2 regions of the Marinomonas sp. 15G6-16 genome follow, and region 1 is predicted to be linked to the other one. Evidence: predicted binding sites of a transcription regulator. Region 1 holds the regulator's gene; the other holds the start of a gene.

The links. Region 1 encodes FliA, which starts transcription of late flagellar genes. Its sites were predicted from a motif close to CTAAAGTTNNNNNNNNNNCNGCCGATA; they were not measured.
Region 2: a site for FliA is predicted at 5,092-5,118, ahead of AC0L46_RS11670 (flagellin N-terminal helical domain-containing protein). Genes of this name have one in related genera too.

Annotation. Positions count from the first base shown of each region.
Region 1 is NZ_CM147916.1:2,539,764-2,547,932, forward strand. It holds gene flhA (flagellar biosynthesis protein FlhA) at 1-1,701, shown strand, start outside; gene flhF (flagellar biosynthesis protein FlhF) at 1,802-3,088, shown strand; gene AC0L46_RS12165 (RNA polymerase sigma factor FliA) at 3,202-3,939, shown strand; gene AC0L46_RS12170 (chemotaxis response regulator CheY) at 3,995-4,375, shown strand; gene AC0L46_RS12175 (protein phosphatase CheZ) at 4,385-5,167, shown strand; gene AC0L46_RS12180 (chemotaxis protein CheA) at 5,180-7,426, shown strand; gene AC0L46_RS12185 (protein-glutamate methylesterase/protein-glutamine glutaminase) at 7,453-8,169, shown strand, end outside.
Region 2 is NZ_CM147916.1:2,434,420-2,442,588, forward strand. It holds gene AC0L46_RS11660 (HD-GYP domain-containing protein) at 1-1,201, shown strand, start outside; gene AC0L46_RS11665 (flagellin N-terminal helical domain-containing protein) at 1,775-2,659, shown strand; gene AC0L46_RS11670 (flagellin N-terminal helical domain-containing protein) at 5,173-6,057, shown strand; gene AC0L46_RS11675 (flagellar protein FlaG) at 6,141-6,563, shown strand; gene fliD (flagellar filament capping protein FliD) at 6,604-8,169, shown strand, end outside.

The DNA of each region.
Region 1 (8,169 bases):
AAAGGTGCGGGACGTATTTCGGAAGTAAGTGCGCGTTTTACTTTGGATGCAATGCCAGGTAAGCAAATGGCGATTGATGCGGATTTAAATGCGGGCATGATTGATGCTGAGCAGGCTAAAGAGCGTCGGATTGAGATCGCTTCTGAAGCCGAGTTTTATGGTTCTATGGATGGTGCCTCCAAATTTGTAAAAGGTGATGCCATTGCCGGTTTATTAATTCTTGGCATTAATATTATTGGTGGCTTGTCCATTGGTATGGCGCAGCATGATCTTTCTTTTGCTGAAGCGATTGAGCGTTACTCGCTTTTAACCATAGGTGATGGTTTGGTTGCTCAATTGCCTTCTCTTATGTTGTCTACTGCGGCAGCGATAATGGTAACTCGAGTTAATGAGAGTGGGGACATGGGGTCGCAGATAATGCGACAAATGTTTGGCTCGTCAAAGGCTTTGTATGTTGCTGCAGGTGTGATGACTATTATGGGTGTTGTACCCGGAATGCCGCACTTATCTTTTCTTGCTTTGGCTGCTTGTTTAGGCGGTCTTGCTTACTTTATGGAGTATCGCAAGAAGCAGAAGTCTAAACAGAAGCAAAAAACAGGGAGTACCAATAAGTCTGCTTCAAATAATGCGCCTGCAGAAGTGAAAGATTTAAGTTGGGATGATGTGGCTCCGGTAGATATGCTGGGGTTGGAAGTAGGTTATCGGTTGATCCCTCTGGTTGATAAAAGTCAGGGCGGAGAGCTTTTAGCAAGGATTAAAGGTGTGCGCCGTAAACTGTCTCAGGACTTGGGCTTTTTGGTTCCCAGTGTGCACATCCGAGATAACTTAGATTTAATGCCTAACGCTTATCGAGTTACCTTGATGGGAGTGAGTTTAGCTGAGGCGGAAGTGCATCCGGATAAAGATTTGGCGATTGATCCGGGGCAGGTGTTCGGCACAATTGATGGCGTGCCAGGTAAAGATCCATCATTTGGTTTGGACGCTGTATGGATTGATCCGAAAAAGAGAGACCAAGCGCAAACTTACGGCTACACAGTGGTTGATGTGAGCACAGTGGTAGCAACGCATATTAACCAAATTATGTATAAACATGCCTATGAGCTAATTGGTCATGATGAAGTTCAGCAGTTGTTGAGCTTGTTGAAACAGTACAACCCAAAATTGGCGGAAGAATTGGTTCCAAATACCATTCCGTTGAGCGTTCTTTTGAAAGTGTTGCAGAACTTGTTGATTGAAGGTGTGCCTCTTCGAGATATGCGGACCATCGCGGAATCTATTATGGGAGTACAGCCTAAGACTCAAGATCCTATGATATTGACGGCCGCTGTTCGAACTTCTCTGTCCCGTTTAATTATTCAGACATTGGCTGACGGTATTGAGGAAATTCCAGTCTTAACATTAGAACCTCAGTTGGAAAAAATGTTGATGCAAACGGTGCAGCAAAGTCAGCAGTCTGGTATAAAAAATGAAGAGGCACTTATTTTAGAGCCGCAAATGGCTGAGCAATTACAAAACTCCTTGAAACAGTCAGCTGAGCAGCAAGAGGCAATGGGAAATACGCCGATTCTTATTGTATCTGCTCCAATTAGACCAATGTTGGCGCGATTTATGCGTTACGGTATGGTGAATATGTCTGTGCTTTCATATCAAGAAGTACCAGATCACAAACGTATTACTGTGGTTGGTGTAATTGGGCAATAAGTTTGATGATTTGTCAGATTAATAGTATCTATATTTATTTGAATCTTTCGGGTAAGCTATGGATTTGTAAGAAAAATATACTGGAAGGATTAAGTTATTCATGCAAATTAGGCGGTTTAGAGCTCCTGACATGCGGCAAGCGATACGAAAGGTACGCGATGCTGTAGGTCCTGATGCTGTTATTTTATCGAATCAACGTCTTCCTACCGGAGAGATAGAGATTGTTGCCGCTTTGGATTACGACGGTTCCCTGCCTTCTAGTATGTCCTCCAAACGCCCTGTATCTAATCACTCGCCTGAACGTCGCACGCCAAGCTCTGAATACCTAGAACGCATAGAACAAGCCAAAAAACAGCCTCTCAAAGAAGAAACTGTGTCTGACGATGAAAGTCGGGCTAAGCCTTCTTACCGTTTTGAAATGCCGCCACTATCAGAAGATAAGACAGACCCTAAAGTTGAAGAAGCGCTATCTATTCGCAATGTTGATGGTGAACGACAGATGCGTGAAATGGAGCTGGAACTAAAAAATGTTCGAGCTATGTTAGATCGTCGTCAACAAGAGGAAGATCGAGCGGATGCTAAGGTTGGCTCTGCTGAGACGAAAGCGCGACAGCAGCTACAAGGGTTGGGGTTATCAGACTTTGTTGTTTCTAGGTTAATAGATGATATTGATTTAAAAGGCCGAGAAGATGATTGGAACCGCTTGCTTGCGAATTTAGCAGACTATATTCCTGTACGTTCCAACTCTAGTGAACTTCGAGGTTGTATTGCCTTTATGGGGCCAACAGGTGTGGGTAAAACCACCTCTATCGGTAAAATTGCAGCCCAGCATGTTTTAAAACATGGTTCTGATGGTGTGGTTTTAATAACAACGGATACTTATCGAATCGCTGCCCATGAGCAATTAAAAACATTTGGTCGTATTTTAAATGTTCCTGTTGAAGTTGTAAGTGAATATTCAGACTTAAATGACGTTTTGGCGAAATATGCGGATTATCCGTTAGTGCTTGTTGATACGGCGGGTATGAATCCGAGAGACTCTAACCTTGAACGTCAGCTTCTAATGATGAAACGTGCACGCCAGAACTTGAAGAAACTTTTAGTCTTGCCTTGCACTAGTCAAAGACAAGTATTAAAAACCGTCGTTGAAATTTATTCTCAAGTTCAACTAGATGGCTGTGTTTTAAGTAAATTGGATGAGTCAGCTTCTCTTGGAGAAGCGATTAGTGTAGTAATCGAAGAAAGTTTGCCTGTTGTTTATATTGCCGACGGTCAACGTATTCCTGATGATATTGAGCCGGCTCGTGCGCATAATTTAATTAGTCGAGCGGTTTATACGGCTGAACATTATAGTCAGCTATATGGCTCATTAAAATATGGCGGGTAGAAAGGTATGGTAGTTAGTAAAAATATGTTATTACTGAAAGCGCTGCGTCAAACAATGTAGTACAGTTAGTTGACGCAACTAACTTAAATAGTAAAGGTTGCCTAGAATATTTTATGCAGACCAAGAATGGATATAACACATACTCAAAGAAAGCGACGCTCTCAATTGATGCGATTGTTGAGCAGTATGGGTATTTAGTAAAGAAAATAGCTTACCATTTGTTGGCTCGTTTGCCTGATAGTGTTGATGTCGATGATTTGACTCAAGCGGGTATGATGGGGTTGATAGAAGCCTACAAACGCTTTGAGTCAACAAAAGGGGCCAGCTTTGAAACCTACGCAGGTATTCGCATTCGTGGTTCTATGATGGACGAAGTGCGGAAGTCTGATTGGGCCCCTCGTTCTGTTCGTAGAAATGGTAGAGCTGTTACCAACGCTATTAAAGAATTAGAAGCAACTCTTGGGCGCGAAGCTGGTGATACAGAAGTCGCTGCACATATGGGAATAGGGATTGACGAATATCATGAGATGATTCAGTCCTCCATGTCGACCCAATTGTTTAGTTATGAAGAAATGCTGGATTCTGACACGAATAATCTGGAAAGCTCAGAATCCGAATTTGAAAACTCTCCTTATTCACTTGTTGAAGAAGATGGTTTTCAAGATGAATTAGCAAGAGAGATCGAAAATCTTCCAGAAAGAGAAAAATTAGTATTATCTTTATACTACAATGAAGAACTGAATTTAAAAGAAATTGGCGCTGTACTAGGCGTCAGTGAATCAAGAGTTAGTCAAATACATAGCCAAGCGGCTATGAGGTTGCGAGCTCGACTAAGTAATTGGCGAGATTAAATTATGAGTTGTGGAATATTACCTTTGGGGTGTGGAGGTTGCATTGGATAAAAACATGAAAATCCTGATTGTTGATGACTTCTCGACAATGAGACGAATCATTAAAAACTTATTACGGGATTTAGGATTTACCAATACAGTTGAAGCAGATGATGGAACAACAGCACTGCCGATACTTCAAGCTGGGTCTATTGATTTCCTAGTGACGGACTGGAATATGCCAGGTATGACAGGGATTGAATTGCTCCGAGCTGTGAGAGCAGATGAAAAACTGAAAACGATTCCTGTTTTGATGGTAACGGCTGAAGCCAAACGTGACCAAATTATTGCGGCTGCTCAAGCTGGCGTAAATGGTTATGTTGTGAAGCCTTTTACTGCCGTCGCTTTGAAAGAAAAAATTGAGAAAATATTTGAACGAATAGACGCTGCGAAATAGGAATTTTGGATGTCAAATGAATTGGGGTCTGGACTAGTGGAATTTGAAAGCCTAGTTAAAGATGGTGCTATAGAGCTTCAAAAACATATCGAAGTCGGAGACTTTGGTGGTGCAATCAAAATAATCCAAGAGTTAAGTGAAGCTCGACATAATAGCTTTTATAACGAAGTGGGTTTTTTGACGCGAAGTCTTCATGATGCCATTCGTGATTTTCAAGTTGATTCAATGGATTTGGTGTCAGGGGAAGGCGAAGCTACAACGAAAATTACAGACGCTTCAGATCGACTGAACTATGTGATTGAAACAACCAGCGCTGCCGCTAACAAAACCATGGATATGGTGGATGGTAGTGTTCCTGTCGCCAGTGAATTACAAGTCCGCGCTAAAGAGTTGCGTAAAGATTGGGGGCGTCTAATTCAAAGAGATTTGACACCACAAGAGTTCCGCGATTTGTACAAGCGAATTGATGTGTTTTTAGCATACGCTGATGAAAGCGCAACAACCTTGCATTCAAACCTCAACACGATTCTTCTAGAGCAAGGTTATCAAGATCTAACCGGTCAAGTAATTGCTAGAGTGAATGATTTAATTCGAGATGTAGAAGAAAAACTTGTGCATCTCGTCGCTGTTGCTGGACGCGTTGATAGTATCTCCGGAATTGAACACCAAGAGAAAGAGTCTGGTCACGATGATACTCGTGGTCATGGCCCAGCTATTAATAAACAAAACAACCCAGAAGTATTGAATAGTCAAGACGAAGTAGACGACTTGCTATCAAGTCTTGGTTTCTAGAAGGGGCTGAGGATGAGTTTTGAAGTCGATGAAGAAATTTTACAGGATTTTTTGGTAGAAGCTGGAGAAATCTTAGAGCAGCTTTCTGAACAATTAGTAGATTTGGAACAGAACCCTGATGATAAAGCATTGCTTAATGCAATCTTCCGTGGCTTCCATACGGTAAAGGGTGGTGCAGGATTTCTGCAGTTAACAGCATTAGTTGACTGCTGCCATTACGCTGAAAACGTTTTTGATATCTTAAGAAACGGTCAGCGTAAAATAGACTCTGATTTAATGGATATTGTTTTACAGGCACTTGATGCTGTAAATGAAATGTTCGATACCGTTCGTGCTGGTGGTGAACCGGAGCGAGCATCCCCAGAATTAATCTCGGCATTAAGTGCGTACGCTACCCCTCCTACGGAAGAAGAGTTGGCTGGCGTGGATGAAAATGACGCTGTTGAAGAGCCGAGTGAACCTGTTGAATCCGATGACTTTTCAGCTGATGAAGGCCAAGACTCTGTCACTTCAGGTGAAGATGTTGATATTTCTGATGATGAATTTGAATCTCTACTCGATGCTTTGGGTGGTGCAGATACGTCACCTGATGATGAACCTAAAGCTGATGCAGCTGACGATAGCGATGAAATCACAGAAGATGAATTTGATGCACTTCTGAATCAGTTGCACGGTAGCGGTGCTCCAGGTGTTTCTGATGAGCCAGTGGCTGAAGAAAAGTCAAATTCAGCAGAATCAGATGAAATTACAGAAGACGAATTCGAAGCTTTATTGGATAAACTTCACGGCGAAACGGGTTCTCCATCTAAAGACGCCAAGAAAGACGAAAGCTCAGAACCTTCCTCTGATGTACCTGCTGGTTCAGGTGATCTAATAACAGAAGATGAATTTGAGTCACTTCTAGATAGTTTACAAAATCAGAAGAAAGAAACTGAGAAAAAAACAGAAAAGCCTAAAGAGCCAGAGAAGCCGAAAGCTAAGGCAAAAACTGCGCCAGAGAAGCCAGCAGCACCTAAACCAGCTGCTAAGGCCAAGCCTGTAGGAGCTGATGCTGAAGCGCCTAAGGAAAAAACTGTTAATGCACCTGTTACACAGGAAGCAACGGTTCGTGTTGATACTAAACGCTTAGATGACATTATGAACATGGTTGGCGAGCTTGTATTGGTTCGTAACCGTCTCGTTCGATTGGGTCTTCAAAGTGAAGATGAGTCGATGGGTAAAGCAGTATCAAACTTGGATGTTGTAACTGGTGACTTGCAAAACGCGGTAATGAAGACGCGAATGCAGCCAATCAAAAAGGTGTTTGGTCGTTTCCCACGAGTGGTTCGAGATCTTGCTCGAAACATGAAGAAAGAAGTAAACCTTGTCTTGCGTGGTGAAGACACAGATTTAGATAAAAACCTAGTAGAGGCGTTAGCGGATCCACTTGTTCACTTAGTGCGAAACTCTGTAGACCATGGTGTTGAAGGGCCAGATGTTCGTGAAGCCAATGGCAAACCTCGAGTTGGAACGGTTATTTTATCTGCTGAGCAAGAAGGTGATCATATCCTGTTGTCTATTGAAGATGACGGAGCTGGTATGGACCCTAACTTCCTCAGAGGAAAAGCGGTTGAAAAGGGCATAATGGATGCTGATGCCGCCGAGCGTTTATCAGATGATGAAGCATTTAACTTAATATTTGCGCCAGGGTTTTCTACTAAAGTAGAAATCACAGATGTATCTGGTCGTGGTGTTGGGATGGACGTGGTGAAAACCAAAATATCTCAACTAAACGGTACCTTAGATATTAAATCTGTTCTTGGACAAGGTTCTCGCTTCATTATCAAGGTGCCATTGACGCTTGCGATTATGCCGACGTTAATGGTTACTCTGGAAGATCAAGCTTTTGCTTTCCCTCTTGTTAGTGTGAATGAGATATTCCACTTAAACTTGAAGAAAACCAATATTGTTGATGGTCAGCAAGTTGTTGTCATTCGTGGTAAAACACTACCTATTTTCCATCTTAAGAGCTGGTTAGTTAAAGGTAGCAGTAAGAATGACTTACCGTCGGAAGCTCATGTCGTCGTTGTCCAAGTGGGCATCAATGAGGTTGGTTTTGTGGTTGACCAATTGGTAGGCCAAGAGGAAGTCGTTATAAAACCATTGGGTAAAATGTTGCAAGGTACCGCAGGAATGGCTGGTGCTACAATTACTGGTGATGGTCGTATTGCATTGATTTTGGACGTTCCTAGTATGCTGAAAACTTATGCATCAAGGTAATACGATTTTCGCTTAGGGGATGTTATATGCCTGTAAAGGTACTAGTTGTTGATGACTCAGGTTTTTTTCGACGTCGTCTAGTTGAGATATTTGAAGCAGATCCAAGACTGGTTGTTGTTGGTACAGCGAATAATGGTAAAGAGGCGATAGACAAGGTTCAATCTCTGTCGCCTGATGTAGTAACTATGGATTATGAAATGCCTGTTCTTGATGGCATTGCCGCTGTAGTTAACATCATGAAGCTTAAACCAACGCCAGTGCTGATGTTTTCTTCGCTGACCCATGAAGGAGCTAAAGTTACTTTAGATGCTCTGGAGGCGGGTGCAGTTGATTTTATGCCAAAGAATTTCGAGGATATTTCTCGAGATTCTGCCGTAGTCAAACGAGCGTTGGTTGATAGGGTTCTCGCTGTAGCAAGAACTCGTTTAACGGGCGGTCGTGTATCTGTTGAAGCTCTAGCTCCACGAGAAGCTCCTAAACCAATTGTAACTGACCGTGGTGTTATCATTCCGCGAGCTAGAAAACGGGTTAGTTTGGTTGCTATTGGAACCTCTACTGGCGGGCCTATGGCTTTGCAAACCGTTTTGAGCAAGTTGCCTAAAGACTTTTCAGCTCCTCTAGTATTGGTCCAGCATATGCCAGCTGCTTTTACGAGCGCTTTTGCTGACCGATTAAATAATATTTGTCAAATTACCGTTAAAGAAGCTCAAGACGGAGATCGTCTACAAGCCGGTGTTGCATTA
Region 2 (8,169 bases), 110 kb from region 1:
TCAGCCGGACTTTAATACCAAAGAATTGCGCGCGAAGCACACCAGAAAGCAGAGTCTATTCCGTTACTTTCGACAAGAGTTAAATGAGCATACCAGAGACTATATTCTCAGCTATAAAACTCGTATGAATGATGAAGGCGAAGGAAAAAGTCCTGCTGAAGCGCCAGCAGCAGAAACGCCTAAACCGACGCCTGAAGTTGCCCAAAGCGAGGCAAAAGTATCGGCTGCTCGACAAAAACATGTTGAAAGTAAATACATTCCTACCTCCTTTGATGATGAAACGGTAACCGCGTTTAAGCTGTTCAAAGACGGACACATTTTATTATCAGCGCAAGTAGAACTTTTCAAACGAGGTGAGCAATTAGAGATACTTGAGCTGATGAAGTTCTGTCGTCGTCTTATTGAGTCACATACTCGCAATAACTTTTCCTTAATGGCCATTCGCCATATCAAAGATGCTTCTACTTATTTAGAGCAGCATGCTATGGGGATGGCGGTTCTTGGAATTCACTTTGCAAAGGCTTTAAAGCTTTCCAATGCTTATATGGAAGTGATTTGCCTTGGTGCCTTATTGTTTGATTTAGGACGTTTCCGTTTGCCTAGCGCAATGATGTCTAAAACGACAAAGATGACCTCTGGGGAGTTTGATTTGTTTCGCAAACACATACAGTTTGGTGAGCAAATCTTGCAAAAGTGTGAAGGTATTCCAAAAGCGGTTTACCAAATGTTGTATGACCACCATGAGAAAGTGGATGGTTCTGGCTACCCTGAAGGTAAGCAGGATAAAGAAATCTCCGTCTATGGAAAGATTGCCGCCATTGTTGATGCTTATGATGCCATGACTTCTGAGCAACCTCATAAACCGTCTATGGGGCCGATTAAGGCTTGGAGGAAAATGCGCGATGAATCAGGCTTGGCATTTGATAAAGAGTTGTTAAGTGTGTTTCTGAAGCATATAGGCAATGTGCCAGTGGGTTCTTGTGTTGCCTTATCAAATGGACGAGTTGGTTTTGTTCTGACATTAAATAAAGCTTTTCAGCCTTCTTTAGTACGTCAAGTTTATAGTCTGACGAATAAGTCCTTTATTGAGCCTTCAGATATTGAATTGAATAAGTCTGCTAACTTGAGAACGGAGGTGGTGATAGAGAAAGAAGTTGACCCTCAGTCTCTGAAGTTGCAATTTATCGATCATATCTCATAATTCACCGTTCACCGTTCACCGTTCACCGTTCACCGTTCACCGTTCACCGTTCACCGTTCACCGTTCACCGTTCACCGTTCACCGTTCACCGTTCACCGTTCACCGTTCACCGTTCACCGTTCACCGTTCACCGTTCACCGTTCACCGTTCACCGTTCACCGTTCATTTCTTATTTTTTGTGTAAAACCTGTTTTTTGCGTTTTTCTTTTCTGTAATTTCTATTCTATAGGGTCTCATTTTTGATCAGTTTGCCTGCTTTTTGTGCTGATTATTGAGGCCGTTTTTCTGAAAACTTTAGTGTTCTATGTGTTTTTTCTTAGCTTTTTTCACATTTTGATTTTTTTCGTCTATTTACGCTTTTTTTTGCCTTTATTTTTAAAGTTATTGACCCCTTGCACGATAACTTTGAGTGACGCTTTTTTATGTTTTAGAAAGTTTTAAAACATGAAAAAAATCAAAAAAATATTAAAGGTCAACGCTAAGGTGTCGATAACTTTAATAAGAGACAAAAACCAAATATATAATTAAATCAAAAGGTTGTCTCGATAATAAAATATTTTTAGGAGAGAAAAAATGGCTTTATACGTAAATACTAATGTGTCCTCGCTGAACGCTCAGCGTATGTTGGATAACTCCAGTCGAGACCTTGATACATCCTTTCAACGTCTGTCTTCTGGTCGTCGAATTAACAGTGCAGCAGATGATGCTGCGGGTCTTCAAATTTCCGATCGTTTGACCTCACAGATTAATGGTTTGAACCAATCTGTACGAAATGCAAACGATGGTATCTCTCTAGCGCAAACTGCAGAGGGAGCCTTGGACGAAACAACTAACATGCTACAACGTATGCGTACCTTGTCTATTCAGGCGGCAAACGGGTCTAACTCAGACAAAGACCGTGTGGCACTACAGCAAGAGATGGCACAGCTATCGAAAGAGATTAACCGAATCGCTGATACAACAACATTCGGTGGCGCTAACTTACTTGACGGTACTTACCAAGGGATATTCCAAGTAGGTGCGGATGCAAACCAAACAATCAGTTTCACAATGGAGTTTGGTGGGCCGAATAACTCGATTGATTACCAAGCGAATAATGGTTTCACCATGTCCGGGTTATCAAATCAGGCATCGTCTCAAGTTAGTGAAACGACAGCTTCTGTATCAACGATAGTAAACGCGCAGAGTATGATTTCGATTATCGACTCTATGATTGCAGCGGTGGACTATAAGCGAGCTGAGCTGGGTGCGATACAAAACCGTTTCAGTTCGACCATTACCAACTTGAGTAACATCTCTGAGAACGTTTCTGCCGCTCGTGCACGAGTGCGAGATGCTGACTTTGCAGCGGAGACTGCAAATCTAACAAGTACGCAAATTTTGCAACAGGCGAGTAGTACCGTTCTGTCTCAGGCAAATCAGCGTCCACAGACAGCATTATCTCTTTTAGGGAATTAATTGATAAATAATTAAATAAAACTGGATGATGTAAAGCAGCACTAGACTGCTGCTTATTCAAAATATTCGAGTATTGTCTCGGGAATCAGGCTACTTCTCTCTCCTAGAGGTGCCTCTTAAGCCGGGTGGATTTTTTCACCCGGCATTTTTTTACCTAAATATTGGCTTTTTCACTGTTTGGGGAATGTTTTAAGAGGTTTTGAAGGGGATGAAGAGAAGGGTGAGGCTTATATCAAAGAGAGCTATGGCGTGAAGTTGATCAAGAAAGGTAACCGCTTTTTGTCCTTGGCTGACTTTGATATGGGCTTCTTATGCAAAACAACGGTAAGAAGAATCTTAGAGGTTTTTATTGAAGTGATATTTTTCAGCTCATCACTTGTTTGTTTCAAGTAAGAGGTGGTGAGTTGATCAGTAAAGGCGGTTTTAAGAGGGCGGTATTTGAGCGAGTGGCATGTTTCATTTTGGGAGATGTTGCGCGTTCTTAGCTATTTGAGCCTATAAAAATTTGTTAGCAACGCTGACTCACAACAGAGTGTTGTGCTGTTGGCTAATGCGAAAAAAAATTGGAGTACAGATTATTCATAAGACAAAGATGGTTAAGAAAAACCATAGAAGCGTAAGCGCATGTTTAGTCGTGAGCTAAAGAGCTGTTTACATCTAATGGTTTGGGTGTGTTTTAAAAAGCACATTCAGATGAACGAATCCGCTTGCCTTGATGTAAGTGATGTTTGCAAAGCGCAGTCTTTTGTAGAGCAAATACTTGTACGCGATAGAACTAGGTCTTTTTTGTGAGGCTTGTAGATGACCGTGAAATGTATGCGTTTGCCTGCGGCTCTGTGTTTGAAAACATTGTTAGTGGGTTCGATTCACATTTCTTACGGGTTAAGCCAAAGGCTTAATTGAGTGCTTTGTTGTGCATTTTTATAACGGCTTTTTGATGGCTTTTTATTAAGCAGAAAAAGATTGGAGTACAGGTTATTAGAAAAATATTGATGACGAAAGAAAAACACAGAGGACAGACATATGTTTGCCTCAGGCTTAAGAGCATTTAGGTATGACGGCTTGGGTGTGTCTAAAAAGACGTGTTCAGGTGAATGGATTCGTACGCTTTGAAAGTAGTGATAGGTACTTTCTTGCTTGGCTCGATTTCTGGAAGCGGCGGACTTAGATGTTTTGGATGGAGCGCTCGATGCTTATGAAGCTTGAATGCTTGTTGGCCACTTGTGCCTGGAATAGTGCCAATGATTTTAAGCTCGATTTACTGGTTGATCCGTTAAAGGGGCTCGATGAGAGCCGTGCGTGATCTATGGCTAGATTATTTGGCGCGTATTTTTTGTGTGGCTGGAAAGCTGGAGCGCAGAGTGTTCGCAGGATTATGTTTGTTAAAGAACATGATCGAGAAATAAGTGCATGTTTGGCTTAAAGCTGAAGGCTGGTTTATGTGTGAGTGAATGGCTGTATTTAAAAGAGCCTGTCCAGATGAGCGAGTCACTGAATTGTCTTGATATTAGCTGTGCTTGTGAAAAGCCTGCTTTTGCTGAGTGAACATTTGTGCAGAGCGAACATTGATGCTTTTTTTTGCGAGGTTTTGTGTGGCTGTAAATCGTCAATGCTTATGGCTGCTCTGTACCTGAAATATGTGAGCAGGTTTGGACGGTTTAGTTGGGCGATTTTTGTGGTTTGAATGAAGGCTTTGTTGTGACTTGTGTTTGTGACAGAGCATTTGCCGCCTACTTTTATCGATCCAAAAAAGGCTCGGATGGTTTGCTGGAAAAGTTGTTAGCGGAGCAGTGTTGGCTAAAAGGCAGGTAAAGCTACAAGTCGTTTTTGGGGCTTATAGCTAAAAAGCTTCTTTGTGTGCTTTGGAAAGTAGGTTTAGACGGATAAATCCGTGTATTGAAAATGGCTACTCAAAAAGAAACACATTTACGCGAGGGCAAATGTTTACTCAATGAGAGTTTTAGCTCTTGAGTATTGCTGATGCTCGCGGGGAAAAATACAAAATTTCGACAGCTAGCTGTTGTTAATTCTAGGTGCGCTTTTGAGTTCTGGAAGGCTTTAGCCACCATGAAATTGAGGTGTCGAAGAAAGGATTATCTTTGTGGCAAAAAGCGGATGCTTTTTGTCTTAATTAGGTGTCTTCTTGCCTTTTTTTGAATTTGAAAGAAAGGAAAGGTGACAGATTGTTTCGGTGGCGGTTTTGTTTAGTCAGTTTTTTGTTTGTTTAAAGTACTGGTTAGACGAAATAACCCGGATAAATGCTCTTTTTTGTGTAAGAAATGTCGATTTCGATGAGAAAAATACATTTTTTATGAAAAAAAGAGAAAAAGATTTAATTGCTTTAAATTCATTTAAAACAATTAGTTAGGCAGATTATTGCCGAATATTGGGAAGGTTTTTTCCGGCTTTAGGAAAATATTTTCCGAAATTGACTAAAGGTTTTCAAACTCTTGTCGAAAACCTTAATACGATCTGCTTCTTTGCAGGACTTAATGAAAATTTAGGAGGCTATGATGGCTCTTTACGTAAATACAAATACTTCATCTTTAAACGCGCAGCGTGCGTTGATGAACTCTAGTAATGAATTGGATGTCTCTTACCAGCGTTTGTCTTCTGGTCAGCGTATCAACAGCGCTGCAGATGATGCCGCAGGCCTTCAAATCTCGGATCGATTGACTTCTCAGGTTAATGGTCTTAACCAGTCAGTACGTAACGCGAATGATGGTATTTCTGTAGCGCAAACGGCTGAAGGTGCTTTGGACGAAACAACAAGTATGTTGCAACGTATGCGTACTTTGGCGATTCAGTCTGCTAACGGATCTAACTCTGATGATGACCGTGTTGCTATCCAACAAGAAATCAAACAGCTGTCTACGGAAATCAACCGTATTGCTGATATCACAACATTCGGTGGTGATAAAATCTTGTCTGGTGAGTACGAAGGTATTTTCCAAGTAGGTGCTGATTCAAACCAAACAATCAGCTTCAGTATGACAGTTGGTGGTGCAGCTAACTCAATTGATTACGCTGGTAATGGTGGTTTCACTATGTCTGGTCTATCAAGCAACGCAACGACTGCACAAATCAGTGTAACAAGTGCATCTGTATCTTCTGTTGCTAACGCTCAAAGTATGATCGACATTATTGACACTATGATCGGTGCGGTTGACTCTAAACGTGCAGATTTGGGTGCGATTCAAAACCGTTTTAGTTCTTCTATCAGTAACTTAAGTAACATTGCAGAAAACGTATCTGCTGCACGATCTCGTGTACGTGATGCTGACTTTGCGGAAGAAACTGCGAAACTAACAAGTACGCAAATCCTTCAGCAAGCAAGTTCTTCTGTATTGTCTCAAGCAAACCAACGTCCACAAACAGCTTTGTCTCTTTTAGGCTAAGCTAGGTAAGATGGTCACGGAAGTAAAGCTGGGACTTACTTATTAAGTAGTCTCAGCTTTTGTTTATTTGGAGGAGATCTTGGATGTCTATTAATACCAGTGATTTTTCTAAACAAAGCATAGGCTATTCTGTTAACCCTGAGCAAAGGGCGGCAGAAGATTTCGCAACGATCCGTCAGGCAAAAGCTAAAGTCGTTCAGGATATGGCCGATACAGCAAAAACCGATCAAGAAGGCAAAGATGCCCGCTCTTCTAGTTCTCCTGCTAAAGTTGAACCACGTGATATTGAGATGATGAATGAACAAATGTCTCAATTGAATGTGCAGTTAACCTTTGAAATGACGGAAGAACGAGAGCAAAATATAGTTAAAGTTTTAGATCAGTCGACAGGAGATGTCGTCCGCCAGATTCCGACGGAAGAGTTTCTCAAAATGTCTGAAAGAATTGATGCTATTATGAGTCAGCTTAGCGATATCAGGGGAACCTTGGTAAATAGTGAGGCATGATTAGGTAGCAAATAATGTAGATACGTTAGGAGATAAAGTTATGTCTATAGGCTCATTGGGTGCCGGGTCTGGTTTAGATCTGGAATCCCTCGTAAAAGAAATGGTGAGCGCTCAAAAAGACGCAAAAGTTCGACTTTATCAAACCCAAATCAATGGATATGAAGCGGAACTATCTGCATTGGGGCAGGTTGGTTCTGCTATTGATACATTTAAAAGTACAGTTCAAACCTTAAATGACGAAGACCTTTTTACTGGGCGTGATGCAAAAATAGCTCAAAAAGAAGGCGAAGAAGTCATGTCTATTACCACAGACAATACTGCCTCAAATGGATCTTATTCAATTGACATCAATCAAGTGGCTAAAGGCAGTCGTGTTATGTCGGCTCCTGGCGTGTTCACTTCCGCTGACGATGTCATCACAAAGAAAGACGATACTCTTACCCTAAAAGCAGGCGACAATGAGTTTTCAATTAATGTTGCTGCCGGAACAACCCTTTCTGAACTTCGTAACTTAATTAATACATCGGAAGATAACTTTGGTGTATCTGCTAATTTAGTGGACGATGGCAACGGAAACCTCTTCTTTACCGCAACATCGACAATTCAAGGTGCCGGAAATACGCTACGCATCTTCAACTCTTCACCTATTGAACAAGAAGCGATTCCTGAAGAAGACGAGGTAGAAGAACCTGTCGTAGACGAAACTCCTGTTGAAGAAGAACCAGAAGAAATAGAAGAACCTGATGAGTTGGATTTAGCCGGCGATGATGTAGATTTCGCAAATGATGGCCCAATTCCTGAAGATGATGTTAAAGAAATAGAAGAAGTCGCCGTTAAACAAACTGTAGACGAGGAAGAAGATACTTCTGAGCCTGAAGAAGACGATGATGAAGTCGCAATAACAAGCGGTTCATTCAGTGGTCTAAGCAGTGTTTCTACAGAAGGTATGTTTGCGGGATTGTATACGCCACTGGGAGAACAAGCCCGTGACGCTGTTATTACAGTCGATGGCATTCAGATTAGAAGCGAGACAAATACCTTTGATAATGCTGTTGCTGGTTTGTCTATCGAAGCATTGGCCGTCACTGATGAAACGACAAAAGTAGACGTCAGCTTTGACCAAAAAACAGTTCAAGAAACCATTGAAGAGTTTATTCAGTCATACAATGAAATGGTTAACTTGTTTAAGCAAAGTACAGGAAAAAATGCAGCCTTAGATGGCAACAGTATGCTCCGTAATTTGCAGTCGTCTTTGTCAACTCAGTTAATGACAGGACGAAGTGACAGTGGTGTTTTTACATCGATTTTTGACCTTGGTGTCAAAATGGATAATAAAGGCGTGTTGAGTTTTGATAGCGCCAAATTTGATGATGCAGTCAAAAGAGGGTACAGCGATATTGTATCTCTAATGACAGGTGAAAATGGATTAGCCCAGTCTCTAGAAAATCTTTTAGATAATTATACTGGCACGACAGGAATGACGAACTCATTAAAAGAATCTGTTCGAGGGTCGATTGATAACACAGAGACGAGATTAGAAGATTACGAAGACCGTATGGTTCGATATGAAGAATCTCTTCGAGACAAGTTCACAGGTTTAGATTCT